Regions from separate parts of the Streptomyces sp. NBC_00258 genome, predicted to be linked through region 3. Evidence: riboswitches for the same ligand, from Rfam matches in the RefSeq annotation. Region 3 holds a riboswitch; each other region holds the start of a gene.

Region 1 (3,509 bases), 3.3 Mb from region 3:
ATGGTCTGGTCGGTCACCCTCGACCGCGAGCTGGCCGAGACGGCGCTAGGCAAGATCGAGGCGGAGGTCGGGGACGTGTACGCCGCGGTCGACCAGGACGGGGTCGACGGACTCACGCTCATCGAGCCGGGGTACGAGATGCCGCACCCGACGCTCCCCGCGGTACGCGTCCTGCGTCGCGACGACCTCTGGACGGAACCCATCAGCAAGGTGCTGCTGCGCCATCCCCTGCTGTCCGACGACGAGTTGGCGTCCGCGGCCCGCGGAGCGGTCGGTTCCCTCGCCACGGTCACGATGTCCGGCCCCGGCACAGTCGAACTCCAGCCATGTGGCGTGACCAAGGCGACGGGTCTCGCCCTGGCGGCCGAACACCTCGGCCTCACTCCCGCCACCACGATCGCTTTCGGTGACATGCCCAACGACATCCCGATGTTCGACTGGGCGGCCCACGGCGTCGCGATGGCCAACGCCCACCCCGAACTCCAGGCGGTGGCCGACGAGGTGACCCTGTCGAACGAGGAGGACGGCATCGCGGTGGTGCTGGAACGGCTCTTCGGCTCGCGGGTCTAGCTCTCCGCCAGGAGAAAACCTCGGCGGGCCCGCGGAGAGATTGGTTCCCTCGCCGTGGGCCCGCCCGATACCGGATCGCCCGATACCGGATCGCCCGATACCGGATCGCCCGATACCGGATCGCCCGATACCGGATCGCCCGGTGCCGGCCCGCTCAGTAGGCCCCGAAGACGTTGTCGATCGAGCCGTACCTCGCGGCGGCGTAGTTGCACGCCGCCGTGATGTTGGCGACCGGGTCGAAGGGGTCCATCGAGGTGCCGGCCACGTGGTAGGCGTTGAAGGTCGGGTCGATGGTCTGGAGGAGCCCCTTCGACGGCGTACCGGCCGCGGCGTTGGAGTCCCAGTTGTTCATGGCCTGCGGGTTGCCCGACGACTCACGCATGATGTTGCGGTAGATGCCGTCGTACGACCCCGGGATGCCCTGCTGGGCCATGATGTCCAGCGATTCCCTGATCCAGCCGTCGAGGTCGTTCGAGTACGTCTTCGCGGCGGCGGGGGTGACGGCGGACGCGGTGGACGACTTGGTCGCAGTGGCCGTCTTTGCCAAGGTTTGGGCGTTTTTCGTGCCGACTGTCAGCTTGAGGCCCGGGCGGATGACCGCCGGGTCGTCGCCGATGACCGCGCGGTTGGCCTTGTAAAGGTTCTGCCAGCCGCCGCTCGTGGAGTGCTTCTTGGCGATCTTGGTCAGGGTGTCGCCCGCGACCACCTTGTACGTGACGAGCGAGACCTGCGGGACCGCGGCCGATGCGACCTGCGCGGCCTGTGCCGGCTGTGCGGCGTGGGCGCCGGTCGCCCCGACGATGGGGAGCGCGAGCGCGGCTCCGCCGGTTCCCGCGGCGACGATGCCACGTGTGAGGGTGTTGATTCGGGGGCGGCGGTGCTTGCCTCGTGCGGCCATGGCGCGTTTCCTCTCCGACGCCTGCGAGGTGAGCTGTCGGGTTCGGGCGGGAGCTGCCCGGCCGCATGCTGCACGCGGCTTCACCCCTAGCCGTTCCGGAATCCGGACCGGCGGCCTACCTGGGTCCCCCGCTCCTGCCGTACGCGAGTGAATGGATGGCTGGGATCTCCGGGCGGCGGCAGGATTAGGCGGTCCATCCGGAGTGACGTGAACGTATGCGAGAGCACATGCCGTGAACAAGCCCAGAATTCACATGGAGATGCCATTTGCCTGTTCGGGACGGATGGGAATTCTTGATCCATTCGGAAGGTGAAGTTCAACTTGCTTTGAGCAAAGGTGAATCGACCGACTCGGCAAATCGGCGGTCCTGGGCGGACGTGACCCAATTCACTGGCACAGGTGGGGAATTAAGTGCGTCCAGTGCGTAATACGGGCAAGTCGGGCGGAGCCTGGATGTCCGCCCAGTCGGCATAAGGGACCACTTGTCCAGAAACGTTCTCGCTGCTCTTCGAGGTTCCGGAGAGTTCAGTCTTCCGGGTTCCAGAGGGTCAGTACGTCACGCAGTTTCTGCCGGTGGCCGTCGATCCAGTTCCGGGGAAGATCGACGGGTACGCACACGGTGGCCATGGAAATCGTGTCGTCCTCCACGATCACCTCGGGGCAATCCCGTTCTCCCGTGAGCCGAATGGAAATCGACGGTCCTTGTTCCACCGTCATCCATGCGATGTCCTCGCCGCGGTGCGATGCGGCGTCCAGGGCGCGTCCCCAGGCCTCAAGTCGGCGGCGCCACAGCGCGAGTTCGAGGCGGCCACGGACGAAAGGCGTCTCCACGACGATCTCGGCCGCGAGGCCCGCCGCCATCAGCGGGTGCCGGCCGAGGACCGTGATCCTGACCGAGTTGCCCTCCTCGTCGGTGAGGAGCGCGAGGTCCGTCGGGCCGGTGCGGTGGTCGGCCGGGAGGTCGGCGTCGCAGAGGGCGCAGACGAAATGGGCCTCCTGCACGGAGTTCCACTCGGCGCAGGACGGGCAGCGGCGGTAGGTGATCGGGTGGGTGTAGCCGCCGGTGTGGGTGCCGGCGCGGTCGACGCCCACGCGGGTGAGGGCCGCCGCGAGCGATCGCCATGACTCGGGGTCGGGGCAGTAGCCGGTGGACTGGTTGCTCGCGTACGTGACCGCCCAGCCGGACGCGGTCCGCGTGAAGCCCAACTCCCCGGCGGCGCGCACCGGTTTCCCGTCCGCGCAGGCCACGTGCTCGGAGCGGCGTGGAGCCAGGCGCAGGGTCATGGAGGCGTCGACGACGAAGGTGAACGGCTCGGCGAGTTCGTCGGCGGGGCGGGCGGACAGGAAGGCGTCGAGGTCGGCCGGGGTCCGGATCCGGGCGCCGCCCCCGCCGGGCCGGACGGCTTCCCATATGTCTTCGGGGCCCACATAGGCGTACGCGGTCATGGGGTCCCTACATACGCGTTTGCGGTCGTGGGACCTACACGCGTGATTGCGATCGTGTGGCCCACGTACGCCTTCGCCGTCATGCGGGGAGCGTACGAGTTCACCCCGCGGTCCGCGGAATCCTTTTCTCCCAGGTGCGGTGGAACACCACCTCGTCGCCGTCCTTGCAGATCACCTCGTTCGAGGTGATGAAGTCCGCCTCGTCGCAGGTGGTTTCGGAGTGCGACTCGACGCTCGCGTCCCACGGCAGGTCCGGTCGGTGCAGACGGACGAACCAGTCCGAGCGGGCGCGGGCCGACAGGGGGTCCGACTCGACGATCGTGTACGTGTCCAGGGCCTCCTCGGTGAATTCGAGGCCGTCGGGATACACACGGGTGCCTCCGTAGCGCGGGTCCACCTCCAGGCGCCACTCGCCCTTGGCGACATCGCGGACGACGAGACGCTCGGGGCGCGGCTCGTCCAGTGTCGCGGGGAAGTTGACCCCCATGGGCTCCGCCTGCTCCGGTTCCTCGAAGGAGATGGAAGGGTCCGACTCCTGCGCGCGGAGCGGGAGTTCCAGCGCGCTCCCCGAAGGGGTGAGCGTGAAGCCCGCCTC
Region 2 (3,509 bases), 1.1 Mb from region 3:
GAAACACCGAAGGCCGGACCCCGGGGATCACAGGGTCCGGCCTTCGGAGACGAGCGGAGTGGTACGCCGCGCGGGGCGTGCCTGGCGTCGGGTCAGACGGAAACGCCCTTGCCACGCAGGTACGCCAGCGGGTCCACGTCCGAGCCGTAGTCCGGGGTGGTGCGGATCTCGAAGTGCAGGTGCGGGCCGGTGACGTTGCCCGTCGCGCCGGAGAGGCCGACCTGCTGGCCCTCGGCCACGGCCTGCCCGGCCGAGACGGAGAGGGAGGACAGGTGGGCGTACTGGGCGTAGTGGCCGTCGGCGAGCTGGATGACGACCTGGTTGCCGTACGCGCCGCCCCAGCCGGCCGAGACGACCGTGCCGGCGCCGACGGACTTGAGGGACGTGCCGGTCGGGACCACGAAGTCGACGCCGGTGTGGTAGCCGCTGGACCACATGCTGCCCGACATCTTGTACGGGGTGCCGACGCCCGCGCCCGCGACCGGCAGCGTGAAGCCGGCGGCACCGGCTTCGGACGCCGCCTTGGGAGCGGCGGCGGCCTTCGGGGCCGCGGCCTTCTTCGCGGAGGACTGGGTGGCCTTGGAGGCGCCGGAGTCGGAACTCGAAGTGGCGGCGGCCTTGCCGATCGACAGCTTCAGGCCCGGGTGGATGAGCGCCGGGTCACCACCGATCGCCTTGCGGTTGTCCTCGTACAGCTTCTTCCAGCCACCGCTGACGTCCTGCGTGTCGGCGATCCTCGACAGGGAGTCGCCCGCACGCACGGAATAGGTCTTGGCCGCGGCCTTCTTCGCCTCGGCCTTCTTGTCGGCGGCGGCAGGCGCCGATTCGGCGGCCTTGTTCGCGACATTCGAGACGCTCGCCACGGAATCCGCGGCGGACTGCGGAGTCGCGGCGTGCGCTCCGGTCGCGCCGAGCAGCGGAAGGGCGAGCGCCGCGCCGCCGGTTCCTGCGACGGCCATGGAGCGGGTGAAACGCTGGGACTTGGGACGGCGGTGCTTACCCTTCGCGGGCATGGCGAATTCCTCTCCGGCGCCTGCGAGGTGAGCTGTCGGGTGCGAGCTGGAGATGCCCGGCCGTGTTTGCGCACGACTTAACCCCTAGCCGTTCCGGAGACCGGAACAGGCGTTGTACCTGTGGGTCCCCCGCTCCTGCCGTGTACGGGTGGGTGAGCGGATTCCGGGCGGCGGCAGGATTGGGCGTCCGTCCGGATTGGTGGCGAACGTAAGCGACATGAAGACGCAGGAACAACCTTTGGGGTTTCCTGTGTGCCCCGTTCTCTTGATCCCTGACCGAAATGACGGTCACGCTGCGTAAATCAGGGATCTCCCCCGTTTGTTAAATCCCTGAAAACGCGGCTGAATTACGTGAACATGGCGACAGCGGACCGTCACGAATATGACGCTGCTCACGGAGGGCCGTTCCAGGAGCCTTTATTCCAGAGCGAGTTGGAACCAATGCTCCATTACGGACACAACAGTCACATGCGACGCAGTCGGAAAACTGCCGCATCAAGGTCACCTTGCAGTCCCGTCCGCAACCCGTGATGCAACAGCACCGCACCTCGGTGGACTTCGCCCGTTTCGAGGCATTCGTACGCCGCTGCCGGGTCGAGTCCGCGCAGCCGCACCGGCGCGACCGGCTCGCCGTAGTGCTGGGCCTGGAGCCAGGCGAGGACGACGACCTCGCCGTCACGCGTGTACTGCACGGCACTCAGGCCGCCCTCCGGAGCCCGCAGCCGATGGAGGTCCCCGCCCTGCACGACGGGCCGGATCTCCTTGTAGAGCTCCACCCACGTCCGCGCCTCGGCCAGTTCCTCGTCGCTCCACCGGGTCAGGTCGCCGCCGACACCGAGCACTCCGGCCATCGCGCTCACGAAGCGGAACCGCAGCGAACTGACGCGGCCGTTGAGCTGGACGTTCGGACTGTCGGTGACCCAGGCGGCCATGGTCCGCGCGGGATGCACCTGGCTGAAGCCGTGCTGGATGGCGAGCCGGTCGAGCGGGTCGGTGTTGTCCGAGGTCCACACCTGGTCCGTACGCGCCATGATCCCGAGGTCGATACGGCCGCCGCCGCCCGAGCAGGACTCGAAGGCGACACCCGGGTGGGCCGCCCGCAGCCGGTCCAGGAGCCGGTACAGGGCGTGCACGTGGTCCACCCAGAGCCGCTGCGGATAGGCCTCGCCGGGCCACCCCGCGTCGGTGAAGCAGCGGTTGAAGTCCCACTTCACATAGTCGATCGGCGCGCTGGAGAGCAGCGTGTCGAGCTGCTCCCACAGGTACTCCTGGACGTCTTCGCGGGCAAGGTTCAGAACGAGCTGATTGCGCAGCTCCGTCCTCTTTCGTCCCGGTTGGAACTGCACCCAGTCGGGGTGCGCGCGGTACAGCTCGCTGTCCGGGTTGACCATCTCGGGCTCGACCCAGATGCCGAACTGCATCCCGAGCGCGTGCACCTCGTCGGCGAGGGGCTTGAGGCCTGCCGGGAAGCGGTCGGGGTTGGGTGTCCAGTCGCCGAGCCCGGCCCGGTCGCTGGTGCGCGCCCCGAACCAGCCGTCGTCGACCACGAACAGCTCGACCCCCATCGCGGCGGCCCGCCGTGCCAGCGCCCCCTGCTGCTCCTCGGAGATGTCGAACTCCGTGGCCTCCCATGAGTTGTAGAGCACCGGCCGGTGCTCGTCCGCGTCCGGGATCACATACGCGTGCTGGTAGGCGTGCCAGGCGCGGCTCGCGCCGCCGAATCCGCCGTCGCTCCACAGTCCCGCGAAGACGGGTGTGACGAAGCTCTCCCCCGGCTCCAGCCGCAGCAGCCCCGAGTCGTCGTACCCGACCCCGCCGGTGATCTGCACGCGCGCGTCCGGGAGTTGGGCCACGGCGATCCGCCAGGTGCCCGACCAGGCGAGGGCGCATCCGTAGACCTCGCCCCGCTCCTCGGTGGCCGCGCCTTCGGCGTCCAGGGCGACCCAGGGCAGGTGCTGGTGCGAGGTGTGCCCGCGCCGGCTGCCGATGACCTTCTCACCGTAGGTGAGTTCGGAGCGTACGAGCCGGGACTCGGCCGCCCACCGCCCGTGCAGCTGGGACAGCCGCCAGCCGTCGCGGTGCGGCAGCGTCCAGGCCGCGGAGTCGGCGCGCAGCACCTCCAGGGCGGGCCCTTCGTTGGCGAGGGTCACCCACCGCTCGACGACGTCGGTGCCGGCCCGCATCCGGTAGTGCAGCGTGATCCCGAGCCCGGAGTCGGAGAACCGCAGCCGCAGCTCGTCGCCGTCCGCCTCGTACGTCTCGAAGCGCCACTCGGTGCCGCGCCGTTCCTCCGTCCGAACGGACAGGGCGGGCCGTACGAACCGGGGGCCGCCCTCCACCGGGTACTCCTCGTGCCCGTCGAGGGTGGCCTCGAAGGCCCAGTACTCCGGTCCCGGGCCGGCGGCGAGCGCCTCGGCGTCGGCGAGCGCGATACGCGGACCCCAGTGCAGATGCAGCAGCGCGTCATCCTCGCCGAGCCGCAGGGCATAACTGCTC
Region 3 (3,509 bases):
CTGGTCGCGGGGGTTCGTGTCCCTAATACGTGTCCCGGGTCCGTGTTCCCGGAGTCACCACCAGGCGTTCACGTCCCGGCGACGGCGGGCTCGCGTCCGGCAGGGGCGCGAGGCAGTCTTGGGGGACCTGAGCCGCCTCGGGCCCGGAATCCGCACCCGCTCGGGGCACGCTTCACGATATGGAACAATGGTCTAGACAACCGTGAGACACCTGAAGGGCAGCATCACATGGCTGAGCGCCGCGTCAACGTCGGCTGGGCCGAGGGCCTTCACGCCCGTCCCGCCTCCATCTTCGTCCGGGCCGCAACGGCCTCCGGCGTCCCCGTGACGATCGCCAAGGCCGACGGCAACCCCGTCAACGCGGCCTCCATGCTCGCGGTTCTCGGCCTGGGCGCCCAGGGCGGCGAGGAGATCGTCCTGGCCTCCGACGCCGAGGGTGCGGACGCCGCGCTCGACCGCCTGGCGAAGCTGGTCGCCGAGGGCCTCGACGAACTCCCCGAGACCGTCTGATCTCGCGGACCACGTGCGGCGGAGCCGCGTCCACCCGTGCCGGGCGGACGCGGCTCCGCCGTTTTCCGCTTGCGGGGCACGCGCCGTTTCGTCCGTACGTCACGCCACCGCGCGGCCTTTCGCTGCACTCTCGGGCATCGTCCGGGCTTTTTTCACATGCCCGCGCACCGAGTTCCACTCTTCCGGTCCCGCGCATGCGTAAATCACGTGCGCGGGAATTCCAGGCACGTGGGAAAAAGGGGCATCAGAAATAGACCCCGGCGAATAACTCTCTTTGTATACGGCGCCACTGTTAATGCCGCAGGCCCGCCGTGTTTACAGGATGTTGCGAAGTCCTCACACGCTCCACGCGGTCGCCGCCGGGAAAGCGCAGCCGGTGCGCGGCCATCGCCCGCTCGGTGTGCAGCGCCGTGATCGCCCTGGCCCGGTCGTTGTCGCCGCGCGCGACGGCGTCCACGATGGCACCGTGCTCGGCCCAGGACTCGGCGGGGTGGGCGGGCGCCTCGACCGTGTACATCCAGGCGATCTTGTGCCGCAGCTGGGCGAGCGTGGAGGTCAGCGCGGGGCTTCCGGAGGCCTGTGCGAGCGTCTCGTGGAACCAGGCGCCGAGCGAGCGCAGATCCTCGCTGTTGCCCCTCCTGGCCCGCTCCTGGCCCAGCCTGACCAGGCCTCGCAGCACCTTGAGGTGCGCCTCGGTGCGGCGCTGGGCCGCGCGCGCGGCGCCCAGCGGCTCCAGCAGCATGCGCATCTCCAGGAGGTCGGCGGCCTCCTGCTCGGTGGGCTCCGCGACGCACGCGCCCGCGTGCCTGCGCGTGACGACGAAGCCTTCCGCCTCCAGGGTGCGCAGAGCCTCGCGAACGGGGACCCGCGAGACTCCGTACCGGCGTGCGAGCAGTTCTTCGGTGAGCCGGCCGCCGCGCTCGTAGACACCCGCGACGATGTCGTCACGGATCGCCGTGCATACCGAGTGCGCGGGAATACGCATGACCGGACCTCCGCCTTAACCCCCGCGAAACGCGGTCGATTGACGCTTGTTCGGTGACTCTATTGCAGAGAACGGGAAATTCCGATGGCGGACCGGAATCCATGGATATTTTTTGGACACACCTCGCTTCTGAACAGGCAGTCGTCCGGTGCGAAGTCGACCAGAAGTGGTCGAGACGCCATCAGAAAGTGATCAGGAGCGCGCGAAGGCCCCGGCTCGGTGAGCCGGGGCCTTCGGGAGCGGTGTCGCGCGGAGGGCTGTCGCGCGGGAGGGCTGTCGCCCGCCGTCAGACGTTCACGCCGTGCTGGCGGAGGTACGCGAGGGGGTCGATGTCCGAGCCGTACTCCGCGCTCGTCCGTGCCTCGAAGTGCAGGTGCGCCCCCGTGACGTTGCCGGTCGCCCCGGAGAGGCCTATCTGCTGGCCCGGCGTGACCGTCTGGCCGACGGAGACACCGAGGGACGACATGTGCCCGTACTGGGTGAAGGTGCCGTCGTTCATCTTGATGACGACCTCGTTGCCGTACGAGCCGCCCCAGCCGGCCTCGACGACGGTGCCGGCGCCCACCGCGTGCACGGTGGTGCCGCTCGCGGCGTGGAAGTCGATGCCGGTGTGGCTGCCGGAGGACCAGACGGAGCCGCCGGCCTTGTAGCCGGTGGAGACGTACGAGCCGGAGATGGGCGCGGTGTACGACTTCAGCAGGCGCTCGCGCTCGGCCGCACGGGCGGCGCGGGCCTTGACCTCGCGCTCCTTCTTGGCCTTCTCCGCGGCTTCCTTGGCGCGCTCCTTGGCGGCGGCCTCGGCCTTCTCGCGGGCGGCGGTCTCGTCGGCGGCCTGCTGCTGGGCGGCGGCCTGCGCGTCGATCTGGTCGGCGACCGAGTCGCCGATGGTGATCGCCTGGGTCAGGGTCTGCTCTGCCGGGCTCTCGGCGGCGAATGCGGGAGCAGCCAGGGTGCCGACGACACCGGTGGTGGCGAGTGCGGCGACGCCGACGGTCCGGTTGGTCGTGCGCTTCATACGGCTGGGACGACGGTGCTTCCCGGCGGCGCGAGTGAACGCCATGAAGTGGCTGGTCCTTTCCTTCCTTCTCGCCTACCGGGTTAGCTGACGGGTTCGGAGCAGGAAGGTCTCCTACGGACCCCCTTCGGGAAGGGCGTCCGATTCACCCCAGGGACTACGTATGGGTCCCCGGCTCCCCTGGCTCGCGCCGTACGGGGACTCGGCGATGACTGTCCGGTGCCGCGGGCGCGGCGCACTGCCTGACGAACAGCCGGACCGACGCTAAGCGGGGGGTCTTTCAATCAACAAACGGATCACGCGTTTTGTAGCGCATGCCACAGGGCAGACAGGCAACCTCCCTACTAATACGGACAACTCGCCGTTCAGGTGCTGAAGTACGGGCAAAAAGAGAACCCAGGCGACTCTTCGGTCACCTGGGTTCTCCACGGAGGGGCGCTGTTCTACTCCGCTGACACGACGCTGACTTCACCGATTCCGAGGGCCCGGACCGGCTCCTCGATCTGCGCGGCGTCACCGACGAGGACGGTCACCAGACGGTCCACCGGGAAGGCGCTCACGGCGGCCGCGGTGGCCTCCACGGTGCCGGTCGCGGCGAGCTGCTGGTACAGCGTCGCCTGGAAGTCGTCCGGCAGGTACTGCTCGACCTGGTCGGCGAGCGTGCCCGCGACGGCGGCCGCCGTCTCGTACTTCAGGGGCGCCACGCCCACGAGGTTCTGCACGGCGATGTCGCGCTCGGCATCGGTGAGGCCCTCGGCCGCGAGGGTGCGCAGCACCTTCCAGAGGTCGTCGAGCGCCGGGCCGGTGTTCGGGGTGTCCACGGAGCCGCTGATGGCGAGCATCGCGGCACCCGTCCCGTCCGGCGCGGAGCGCAGCACCTGGCCGAACGCCCGCACACCGTAGGTGTATCCCTTTTCCTCGCGCAGGACGCGGTCCAGGCGCGAGGTGAGGGTGCCACCGAGGCAGTACGTGCCGAGCACCTGGGCGGGCCACACGCGG
Region 4 (3,509 bases), 6.1 Mb from region 3:
CCCCGGCGGCTCGTTCAGTGCGATGACGGCCGTCTACGACACGATGCAGTTCGTCAGCTGCGAGGTGGAGACCATCTGCCTGGGGCAGGCGGCGTCGGCCGCGGCGGTGCTGCTGGCGGCCGGCACACCGGGCAAGCGGCACGCGCTGCCGGGCGCCCGCGTGCTGATCCACCAGCCGTCGTTCTCCGAGCCCGTCCAGGGACAGGCGTCCGACCTGGCCATTCAGGCCGACGAGTTGATGCGTACCCGTGGGCAGCTGGAGGAGATGCTCGCCCGGCACACGGGTCAGAGCCGGGAGCGGATCGGCGCGGACATCGAGCGGGACAAGATCCTGGACGCGCAGGCGGCGCTGGAGTACGGACTGATCGACCGGATCGTCTCGAGCCGGAAGTCCACCCAGAGCGCACGCGGCGCGAGGTGAGCGGCCGATGCTCCCACCCGAGTTGCCGCCGCTGCCGGCCCTGACCCGCGCGGAGGCCGAGCTGATCGACCGTTACCTCGAAGTGGTCGACCTGCTCGGCCGGATCAACCCGGCCCATTCCGGGGACACTTACCGGGGGCTGCGCGCGGCCCAGGCCCTGGTGGGCAGGGCCACCGCGCTGCGTGACGCGCTGGCCCTGATGCACCAGCGCGGCGAGCACGAGGTGCACGCGCCGACCCTGGCGCGGGCGCTGCGCGTACTCGACGGTGAGCGCCGAGCGGGCCGGATCGCGCTACCGCCGCGCTCCGACAGCTGACGTACCGCCACGGACCCGGCGTCACGCAGGCATCTGACGAGACGTCCGGGTCAGGGTTCAAACGGACCGAAAGGCGTACCACCGAACAGCGTAGTCAGAGCTGCTTTTACAGGCCCGTGGGAGTTGCGCAACCCGCGTAGCCTCCGTACGGAATCAGACGTTCCGGTGCTGGTACGAGGGTCGTCGACCCCCTCGAGCCCTCCCGTGGGAAAGGCTGTCCACCCGAACGGGTGAGTGGTGAGTAAGCCCACAAATCGCCGATTCCGCTCGGCTTTTGGGACATCCGTGCGTCAAGATCCCTTCCGACGACAAGCCCCCGCCACAAGCGGCGGGGCGATCCGGGCGGACGCCGAGTCCTGCCGCCGCCCGGATGACCGGTCGACAGAAGTGGATCGGCAGGAGTGGAGGACCCAGGCACGACGGGTCGCCGGAACGGTCACGCCATGACCGGGCCGAGCAGCCCTTGGGGTGAAGCCGCGTCAGCGGCCGGGCAACTTCGCCAGCCCGAATCCGACAGGTCATCCTTCACAGGCGGCTGACGAAGGGTTGCGCATGACTGCGCTCAATCGTGTCCCGTCGCTGTTCAGCAGGGCCGGTACCGCATCGGCTCTCACCATCGCCGCTGTCGGCGGCGGCATCGTGGCCCCCGGATTCACGTCCGGCGCTGAAGCGGCCACACCCGCGACGAAGGCACTCCAGGTGGCGGCCTCCAAGAAGGGCTCCCCGTACAAGTACGGAGCCGTGGGGCCCAAGCGCTTCGACTGCTCCGGCCTCACGCTCTACTCGTTCAAGAAGGCGGGCAAGTCCCTGCCGCGTACGGCCGCCGCGCAGTACAACAAGACGAACCATGTCTCCGCTTCGAACCGCAAGCAGGGAGACCTGGTCTTCTTCCACTCGGGCCGGAACGTCTACCACGTCGGCATCTACGCCGGGAAGGGACGGATCTGGCACTCCCCGAAGACCGGGGAAGTGGTGAAGCTCCAGAAGATCTGGACGAAGAGCGTCTGGTACGGCCGGGTCAGGTGACCCGCCCGGGAGGTGGCCGCGGTGATCGCCGCGGCCCCCTCCCGGGGCCCGGAGCGTGATATTCGCGGCTGAGTGGTTACTCCTTCACCTATGGGCGACCTTCATCACCACGAGGAGCGCAACGAGACCCGGCTCGAGCGCGCCGACCGCAACTTCAACGAACTGCTCCAGGAACTGCGGGTCACGCAGACCGGGGTGCAGATCCTCTTCGCATTCCTGCTCACCCTCGCGTTCACCCCGCGCTTCCCCTCCCTGGACTCGTTCCAGCGCGCCACGTACGTCGTCACGCTGCTGCTCTCGGTGCTGGCCGCCGCGCTCTTCACGGCCCCGGCCGCGCTCCATCGCCGGCTCTTCCAGCAGGGCGCCAAGCCGCAGGTCGTGAACGCCTCCTCGCACCTGGCCCAGATCGGACTCGGCGTGCTCGCGTTCGCCCTCTCCGGTTCGGTCCTGCTCGTCGTGGACGTGGCGACGAACCGGGCGGGCGGTATCGCGGCCGGTGCGACCACGCTGGTCGTCTGCGCGGGGCTGTGGGCGCTCCTCCCCCACCTGATGCAGAGCTCCGCCGGCGAGGACTAGCGGGCGCCTTCACGCCACCAGTGGGGCACGGCACTCAGTCGGCTCTCGCGGGCTGTACCGGTGCCGTCCAGGGCAGCATGATCGAGACCGTCTTGCCGCCCTCTCTGGTGGGCCGGACCGTCAGCTTGCCGCCGCACTCGACCGTCAGCCAGCGGACGATCACCATGCCGCGGCCGTTGTCCTGCTGGACGGCCGCGGGCAGACGTTTCGGGAAGCGCGGGTGGCTGTCGGTCACGCCGATGCGCAGTTGTTCGTCGCGGTCGAGTTCGATGTCCACCGTGAAGGTGGGCGACTGCCCGAACGTGTGCTGTACGGCGTTGGTCGCGAGCTCCGAGACGATGAGCCGGACCGTGTCGGCCGCCTCCGTGTCGGATGGAAGTCCCCATTCGGCCAGCACGTCGGTGACGTACGTGCGGGCGGCGTAGACCGAGGCGGGATCGCTCGGCAGAGTGACGGATGCTTCCTGGTGGTCTGCCATGGCGAGGTCGTCCCTTTCCCACGGGACCGGAGTCCGACACGAAGCGGATGACTTCGAGTACGGTCCCGGACTGGTGCTTGCGCCAGAGTGCCACTACCTCGGCGTTCACGGTGCCGATCCACCGAGATATGCATATATCTGTCGCTCGAAGCGGTGAACTCTGCGACGGCCGACCGTATTTGGGCGGGCGGCCGGTTCGTCCTCTACGGTCGGCGTGACGCCGGACGATATAGCGCCGGCGCGACGGTCGGAAGGAGACGGCCATGCAGTACGGTCCCGCTGTGCGCCGCCGGAAACTCGGTGCCGAACTGCGTGCCCTGCGTGCCCGTGCGGGCCTCAAGAGCGGCGAGGCCGCCCGGCTCGTCGGCTGGCACCAGTCGAAGGTGAGCCGGATCGAGACCGGCCGCAGCGGAGTCAAGCCCGCGGACGTGGAGCGGCTCCTCGACGCCTACGAGGTCCGGGACGCGGAACTGCGCGAGTTGCTCGTGGTGCTGGCGGGCTCCGACGACAACGGCCGGCACCACTGGTGGCACGCCTACCGGGGTCTTCTGTCGTCCGCCTACAGCGACTTCATCAGCCTGGAGTCGCAGGCCAGCGTGATGCGTACGCTGGAGAACTCCGTCGTGCCCGGGCTGCTGCAGACGCCGGAGTACGCCCGCGAGGTGACCCGGGCGGCCATGGGCGGGGCGCCG

The links. A riboswitch is a leader RNA that binds a small molecule or an ion and turns the genes downstream of it on or off. The one in region 3 is predicted to bind cyclic di-AMP.
Region 1: linked by a shared signal. The riboswitch ahead of OG718_RS31925 (transglycosylase SLT domain-containing protein) and the one ahead of OG718_RS17050 (M23 family metallopeptidase) in region 3 are both predicted to bind cyclic di-AMP.
Region 2: linked by a shared signal. The riboswitch ahead of OG718_RS12515 (LysM peptidoglycan-binding domain-containing M23 family metallopeptidase) and the one ahead of OG718_RS17050 (M23 family metallopeptidase) in region 3 are both predicted to bind cyclic di-AMP.
Region 4: linked by a shared signal. The riboswitch ahead of OG718_RS44310 (C40 family peptidase) and the one ahead of OG718_RS17050 (M23 family metallopeptidase) in region 3 are both predicted to bind cyclic di-AMP.

The regions. Positions count from the first base shown of each region.
Region 1 covers NZ_CP108081.1:7,163,082-7,166,590, forward strand. Annotated here, with positions in the region: gene OG718_RS31920 (HAD family hydrolase) at 1-570, shown strand, start outside; gene OG718_RS31925 (transglycosylase SLT domain-containing protein) at 725-1,468, opposite strand; cyclic di-AMP (ydaO/yuaA leader) riboswitch at 1,472-1,624, opposite strand; gene OG718_RS31930 (DUF5959 family protein) at 1,994-2,914, opposite strand; gene OG718_RS31935 (CocE/NonD family hydrolase) at 3,015-3,509, opposite strand, start outside.
Region 2 covers NZ_CP108081.1:2,755,634-2,759,142, forward strand. Annotated here, with positions in the region: gene OG718_RS12515 (LysM peptidoglycan-binding domain-containing M23 family metallopeptidase) at 93-1,013, opposite strand; cyclic di-AMP (ydaO/yuaA leader) riboswitch at 1,016-1,182, opposite strand; gene OG718_RS12520 (alpha-galactosidase) at 1,478-3,509, opposite strand, start outside.
Region 3 covers NZ_CP108081.1:3,832,050-3,835,558, forward strand. Annotated here, with positions in the region: gene OG718_RS17040 (HPr family phosphocarrier protein) at 229-510, shown strand; gene OG718_RS17045 (GntR family transcriptional regulator) at 803-1,495, opposite strand; gene OG718_RS17050 (M23 family metallopeptidase) at 1,782-2,555, opposite strand; cyclic di-AMP (ydaO/yuaA leader) riboswitch at 2,568-2,728, opposite strand; gene OG718_RS17055 (M16 family metallopeptidase) at 2,954-3,509, opposite strand, start outside.
Region 4 covers NZ_CP108081.1:9,953,508-9,957,016, reverse strand. Annotated here, with positions in the region: gene OG718_RS44320 (ATP-dependent Clp protease proteolytic subunit) at 1-421, shown strand, start outside; gene OG718_RS44315 (hypothetical protein) at 429-737, shown strand; cyclic di-AMP (ydaO/yuaA leader) riboswitch at 1,153-1,286, shown strand; gene OG718_RS44310 (C40 family peptidase) at 1,290-1,763, shown strand; gene OG718_RS44305 (DUF6328 family protein) at 1,854-2,339, shown strand; gene OG718_RS44300 (ATP-binding protein) at 2,374-2,817, opposite strand; gene OG718_RS44295 (helix-turn-helix domain-containing protein) at 3,081-3,509, shown strand, end outside.